2 regions of the Micromonospora sp. NPDC003776 genome follow, and region 1 is predicted to be linked to the other one. Evidence: predicted binding sites of a transcription regulator. Region 1 holds the regulator's gene; the other holds the start of a gene.
The links. The regulator HspR, encoded in region 1, represses chaperone genes until heat shock. The targets are predictions, from matches to a motif close to TTGAGTNNNNNNNACTCAA.
Positions count from the first base shown of each region.

Region 1 (3,403 bases):
CACGAGGCGGTGGCCCACCAGACCTCCGCCGACGTGACCGAACCGACCTGCGTGCAGGTCATGCGCCGGGGTTACCAGCTCGGCGAACGGCTGCTGCGGCCCGCCCTGGTCGCGGTCGCCGACCCGGAGTAGTGCCGACCCGTGACGTCCCGCCCGCCCCCACCGGGCGGGCGGGACGACCGGGATTCGTCCCGTGGAAGGGGGTGGACCGGTGAGTTCCAAGGACTGGATCGAGAAGGACTACTACGCCGTGCTGGGCGTGGAGAAGTCCGCCTCCTCGGACGAGATCAAGAAGTCGTACCGGAAGCTGGCCCGGGAGTCGCACCCGGATCACAACCCCGGTGACCCCAAGGCCGAGGAGCGGTTCAAGGCCGTCTCCGAGGCGTACGCCGTGCTCGGCGACGAGAAGAAGCGCCGCGAGTACGACGAGATGCGGTCGCTCTTCGGCTCCGGCGCGTTCCGCCGCAACGCCCGTGGCGGTGGCCAGCCGGGCGGCATGCCGTTCGACGTCTCCGACCTGTTCGGCGGGGCGGCCGGCGGCGAGGCCCGGTTCGGCGGCGCCGGCGGTGGCTTGGGCGACCTGTTCAGCTCGCTCTTCACCGGCGGCGGCGCCGGTGGCCCGACCCGCGCCCGGGGTCCGGCGAAGGGCCGGGACGTCGAGGCCGAGGTGGCGCTGGACTTCGAGGACGCCGTACGCGGGGTGACCCTCCCGCTGACGCTGCGCGCCCCCGGGGTCTGCGACACCTGCCACGGCAACGGGGCCAAGCCCGGCACCTCGCCGGTGGCCTGCCCGGTCTGCCACGGCGCCGGGGTGACCACCCGCAACCAGGGATCCTTCAGCTTCTCCGAGCCGTGCCGCAACTGCCAGGGCGTCGGCACGATCGTCGAGGAGAAGTGCCCCGAGTGCCACGGCACCGGCGGGGTGACCAAGACCCGGACGCTCAACGTCCGCTTCCCCGCCGGGGTGGCCGACGGCCAGCGCATCCGGCTGGCCGGCCGGGGCGAACCGGGCGAGCGGGGCGGCCCGGCGGGTGACCTGTTCGTCCACGTGAAGGTCCGGCCGGACGAGCTGTTCGGGCGCACCGGGGACGACCTGACCCTGACCGTGCCGATCACGTACGCGGAGGCGGTGCTCGGCACCGACCTGCGGGTGCCGACCCTGGACGGCACGGTGACCCTGCGCGTGCCGCCGGGTACCCCGAGCGGTCGGGTCCTGCGGGCCCGGGGCAAGGGCGTCGTACGCAAGGACGGGCGGGCCGGCGACCTGCTGGTCACCCTCGACGTGGTGGTGCCGGCGAAGGTGTCGGACGAGGCGCGGGCGGCGCTCGAGGCGTTCGCGGAGCAGACGCCGCCGGCCGCGCGGGAACATCTCGACGCGCGGGTACGTCGATTCAGTTGACCCCGGCGGAAGGCAGCGGAGGTGAGCGGGGATGTCGGAGGAGTTCGTCGGCTCGGGTGACCCTGCCTACGAGGCCAAGGTACTGATGATCTCGGTCGCGGCGCGGATGGCGGGCATGCACCCGCAGACCCTGCGCCAGTACGACCGGCTGGGCCTGGTGCAGGCGGGCCGGGCGGCCGGCGGTGGCCGCCGGTACAGCGTCCGGGACGTGGTGCTGCTCCGCGAGGTGCAGCGACTCAGCCAGGACGACGGCATCAACCTGGCCGGGGTCAAGCGGATCATCGGGCTGGAACGGCTGCTGGAGGAGGCCCAGCAGCGGGTGGCGCGGCTGGAGGCGGAGCTGGACGCCGCGTACCGCCGGATCGCCGAGCTGGAGTCGCTGGGCGGCTTCTCGCGCGGCGACCTCGTACCCACCAACCGCACCTCGACCGCGCTGGTCGTGTGGCGGCCCCGCCGCACTCCCGGCCGCTGACCCCGGGCGCTCGCCCCAGCTCGAAATCTTGGACAGTTGCCGCTCGTCGTGAGCGGCAACTGTCCAAGATTCATTTTGGGGACCGGACGACGGGCGGTTCGGGGAAAGTGCCGGTGGGGGCGGGCGGGGCCGGTTAGTCTCTGAATCAGGGCCAACCAGCTCAATCCGGACGCCGAACTGGCAGGGGGAGCCATGGCGGAATCGGCCAAGAAGGTGGGGCAACAGGCGGAGGACCGGCTGGAGAAGGTGGCCGAGAACGTCCGCGAGCGATTCGACCGGATCACCAAAGGTGGCTTCACCGACAAGATCAGGGACGGGCGCTTCCTCGATCAGGTGGACCACGGCATCGACCGGGCCAGAGCCGACGAGCGGCGCAAGAAGCAGGGCGGATCGACCTGACGATCCGTCGACGTGCGGGCCGGGACCCACGGGGGGTCCCGGCCCGTTCGCCGTGCTGGGCGTGCCGGGACGCGGCGATGCCGCGCGGGGGACCAGGGCGGGACACCACAGATCCCACAACGAAGCCGGCGGGCGGGTCGCGGACCCTGCGGTGTGGCCCCGCCGTGACCGGCGGAGGGATCAAGCCTGACCGCCCGGAGCCGGGCACGGCGGGGCCACATCCCCAACGAAAACAGGTAGGACGAGCGACTAGAGCCGGCGGTTCTCCCGCACCAGGCCGCCCTCGCACCAGTCGCGGTAGACGAAGAGGTCCGGCCGGGCCAGCAGCACCCGACTGTTGTGCGCCCAGTTGCGCATCAGCTCGTCGCCGGCCCGTTCGGCCTGCTCGACCAGCTTGCGGAAGCGGCGCTTGGGGTGGGCCCGGAAGTTCGTCCGGATCCCGTCGGCGGCGTAGATGTAGAGGCAGTGCAGGGCGAACCGGCGGGCCGGGCAGGCCGTGTCCATGGCCAGTTCGAAGAGCGTCTGCACCAGGTGGTCACCGGCGACGAGCAGGTCCCAGTCCGGCGGCATCGAGGTCAGCGGCACCGAGTCCGGCTGGTACGCCCACGCCCGTAGCTCCGCCGGCGACGGGTCGACGGGGTTGGCGAAGCCGCGGAACGTCTCTCCTTGCACGCTCACCGGCCAACCTTCCGCTCCCGCTGGCGGGGGCACCGGCCACCCGCGGACACCCTGGCTGCTGGGGCGACACGGTAACGCGGTGGCGCAGGTCAGCGGTAGACCCTCCAGGAATCAATTCGGCCACCGTTCGCCGGGCCGGGCCAACCGTACGGTCGACCCGGCCCGGAACCGGTCAGTCGCCCACCTGCACCGGCACCCGCTGCCGGGCGGCGCCGCGCTGGCGCAACCAGCGCTTAAACCAGGGCATGTCGGGCAGTCGGGCCAGCATCGGCCCGGTCACCACGGTGATCAGCACGTACGCCGTGGCGAGCGCGGCCAGCCTCGGTTCGACCGGGTACGCGGCGGCGACCGCGAGCCCGGCGATGACGATGGAGAACTCGCCGCGCGGGGTGAGCGCGAAGCCGGCCCGCCAGCGGCCCGGTTCGGCGATCCCGGCCCGGCGGGCGGCCAGCCAG
Region 1 is NZ_JBSGJR010000188.1:7,234-10,636, reverse strand. It holds partial or broken gene grpE (nucleotide exchange factor GrpE) at 1-132, shown strand, start outside; gene dnaJ (molecular chaperone DnaJ) at 212-1,399, shown strand; gene ACWEVO_RS17210 (heat shock protein transcriptional repressor HspR) at 1,431-1,871, shown strand; gene ACWEVO_RS17205 (hypothetical protein) at 2,064-2,270, shown strand; gene ACWEVO_RS17200 (hypothetical protein) at 2,520-2,948, opposite strand; gene ACWEVO_RS17195 (cation:proton antiporter) at 3,121-3,403, opposite strand, start outside.

Region 2 (3,403 bases), on a different contig from region 1:
GTGTGGTGCCCGGAGAGGGCGAGCCGGGTCCCGGCCCGTTCGACCACGGTGTGCGCGGGGACCAGCTGGGTGTCCGGTACCAGGCCGTCCGTGGCGCCGAGGAAGCGCTGGACCGCCTGGAGGCGGGCGATCAGCGCGTCCGGGTCCACCCGCTGGTCGCCCCGGAACGCCTCGCGCATCCGGCCGACGATGTTGCTCACCGGTCACCGCCCTGCTCGGCGGCGGGCAGCGCCGACCCGTCCCCGCCGGCCAGGCCGCTGCGGTGCCGGGCCTTCTCCACCTCGACCGCGGCCCGGCGCAGCGTCTCGCCGGTCCCGTTGGCCGGGCGGGCGGCGTCGCTCCGGGCGAGGAACCGCCCGGCTTCCTCGGCGAGCAGGGTGTTCACCCGGTCGAGCAGGTCCGTTCGGGCCTTGTTGGCCAGGTTCCGTACCGCCTGGTCGCCGAAGATCGCCTGGAGCACCGCCTGGGCGGCGACCGTGGTGCCGGCGCCGGTGGCGACCTCCAGCCCGGTCGGGATGAAGGCCGTGGAGGCGAAGACCGCGATCATGACGGCCAAGCCGGTGGCGTTGACCGCGTACGCCGCGGTGCGGGCCACGAAGCGGCGGTCGCCGCCCTCGGCCCGGACCAGCTCCAGCACCCCGCGCTGCCAGTCCCGGACCAGCCGTTCGGCGCGGTCGCCGAAGTCGTCCGAGGCGTGCGCGAACTCCGGTTCGAGCAGCGCCGCCCCGGCCGGGTGCGCCTTCCACCCGGTGTACGCGTTCTCCGCCGCCTCGGTGGCCACCCCGCGCAGCAGGGTGACGAGCTGGGACTCGATGGCCGTACGCAGCTCGGCGGCGGGCGCGGGACGGCCGGTGACCGCGGCGACCATCCGGTCGCGCAGTCGGCCGATCCGGGCCTCCAGGGTGCGGAAGAACTCGCCGGTGCCGACGAACTCCTGCCAGCGGGCCAGCACCTCGCCGCGGAGCAGCCGGCCGTCCTTCAGCCCCTGGTCGACCGTCCGCTCCGCCCCCCGGTACGCGGCCCAGACCCGCTCGTCCAGCGCGTCGGCGGCGGCCACCTGCTCGTCCGCGGCGTCGGCGAGCGCGTCCACGGTGGGGTGCACGGCGGCGATCGCGCCGTCCAGGGTCTGCCGGACCACGGCCGAGCGGGCCTCGGCGTCCGCCGCCAGCCGGCCGAACCAGGCGCTCAGCGGTGCGGTGACCTTGTCGGGGAGCAGCCCCTGCCCGTCGACCCAGGTCTCCGGCAGCACGAAGAGCGGCGCGGCGCCCAGGTCCTGGGCGGCGAGCATCTCGGACAGGTGGGCGGCGATCTCGTCGGCCGCCTCCGGGGGCACCCGGTCGAGGACCATGGCGATCGCCGTGCCCCGGGCCCGGGCGCTGCGCAGCAGCTCCCAGGGGACGGCGTCGGCGTACCGGGCGGCGGTGGTGACGAACAGCCAGAGGTCGGCGGCGGCCAGCAGCTGCCCGGCGAGGGCCCGGTTGGCGTCGACCACCGAGTCGATGTCGGGTGCGTCGAGGAAGGCCAGCCCGGGCGGGAGCGCCGGGGCGGTGACCAGGTGCAGGGTGCCGGGCTGGTCGCTCGGCTCGTTGGTGCGGGTCAGGCCGGGCAGCAGTTCGCCCTGGCGGAACCAGGCCGAGTCGGCGGGGTTGCAGACCAGGACCGGGGAGCGGGTGGTCGGGCGGAGCACCCCGGCGGCGCTCACCCGGGCCTGGACCAGGCTGTTGACCAGCGTCGACTTGCCGGCGCCGGTGGAGCCTCCGACGACCACCAGCAGCGGGGCGTCGAGCCGGGCGAGCCGGGGCAGCAGGTAGTCGTCGAGCTGGTCGGTCAGCCCGGCGGCGGTCCGCCGGGCCGGCTCGGCGGAGGGCAGGGCCAGCGGGAAACGCGCCGCCCCGATCGCGGCCCGCAGGCCGGCGAGCGCGGCGGGCAGAGCGTCCGCGCTGGGCAGGTCGTCCCCGGAGGCGGGTCCGGTGCGGGCTGCGACGGCGGGCGCGCCGGAACGGGTGGCGGGATCGCCATGCGTCGTCACCGCTAAAGCGTGCCCGACCGATGCAAGGTAAGACAACCGGACGGTAATAACGGTCAGGTTGCGTCGGGTCGACTCAACCTCGACTTGCGGTTTGCCGACGGCGTGGCACTATTGAGTCAAGTTCACTCAACTTGTGGTGCGGTCGCTGCGGGCGACCCGCCGGGCAGGCCCGTTGACCTGCTCACCGTTACGAAGCGAGGAAGCGAACATGGCACGTGCGGTCGGCATCGACCTCGGCACGACGAACTCCTGCGTCAGCGTTCTCGAGGGCGGTGAGCCCACCGTCATCGCCAACGCTGAGGGCTCGCGGACGACCCCCTCGATCGTCGCGTTCGCCCGCAACGGCGAGGTGCTCGTCGGTGAGGTCGCCAAGCGGCAGGCGGTGACCAACCCCGACCGGACCATCCGCTCGGTCAAGCGGGAGATCGGCACCAACTGGACCGTCGACATCGACGGCAAGAAGTACACCCCGCAGGAGATCTCGGCCCGCACGCTGATGAAGCTCAAGCGGGACGCCGAGGCGTACCTGGGCGAGCAGATCACCGACGCGGTGATCACCGTCCCCGCCTACTTCAACGACGGCCAGCGCCAGGCCACCAAGGAGGCCGGTGAGATCGCCGGCTTCAACGTGCTGCGGATCGTCAACGAGCCGACCGCGGCCGCCCTGGCGTACGGCCTGGACAAGGGCTCCAAGGAGCAGACCGTCCTGGTCTTCGACCTCGGTGGTGGCACCTTCGACGTCTCCCTGCTGGAGCTGGCCGAGGGCGTCATCGAGGTCAAGTCCACCAGCGGTGACAACCACCTCGGCGGTGACGACTGGGACCAGCGGATCATCGACCACCTGGTGAAGACCTTCCGCGGCGAGCACGGCATCGACCTGTCCCAGGACAAGATGGCCATGCAGCGGCTCAAGGAGGCGGCCGAGAAGGCCAAGATCGAGCTCTCCGCCGCCACCACCACCAACATCAACCTGCCGTACATCACCGCCGGTTCGGCGGGCCCGCTGCACCTCGACGTGACCCTGAGCCGCGCCGAGTTCCAGCGCATGACGCAGGACCTGCTGGACCGCTGCAAGGGACCGTTCGAGCAGGCCGTGAAGGACGCCGGGATCAAGGTCTCGGACGTCGACCACGTCATCCTGGTCGGCGGCTCGACCCGGATGCCGGCCGTGACCGACCTGGTCAAGCAGCTCACCGGGCGCGACCCGAACAAGGGCGTCAACCCGGACGAGGTCGTCGCCGTCGGCGCCGCCCTGCAGGCCGGTGTGCTCAAGGGCGAGGTCAAGGACGTCCTGCTGCTCGACGTGACCCCGCTGAGCCTGGGCATCGAGACCAAGGGCGGCATCTTCACCAAGCTCATCGAGCGCAACACCAC
Region 2 is NZ_JBSGJR010000369.1:2,928-6,330, forward strand. It holds gene ACWEVO_RS25020 (GTPase) at 1-179, opposite strand, end outside; gene ACWEVO_RS25025 (ABC transporter) at 197-2,029, opposite strand; gene dnaK (molecular chaperone DnaK) at 2,238-3,403, shown strand, end outside.
Region 2: ACWEVO_RS25025 (ABC transporter) is a predicted target of HspR. The motif match lies at 2,141-2,159, and genes of this name have one in related genera.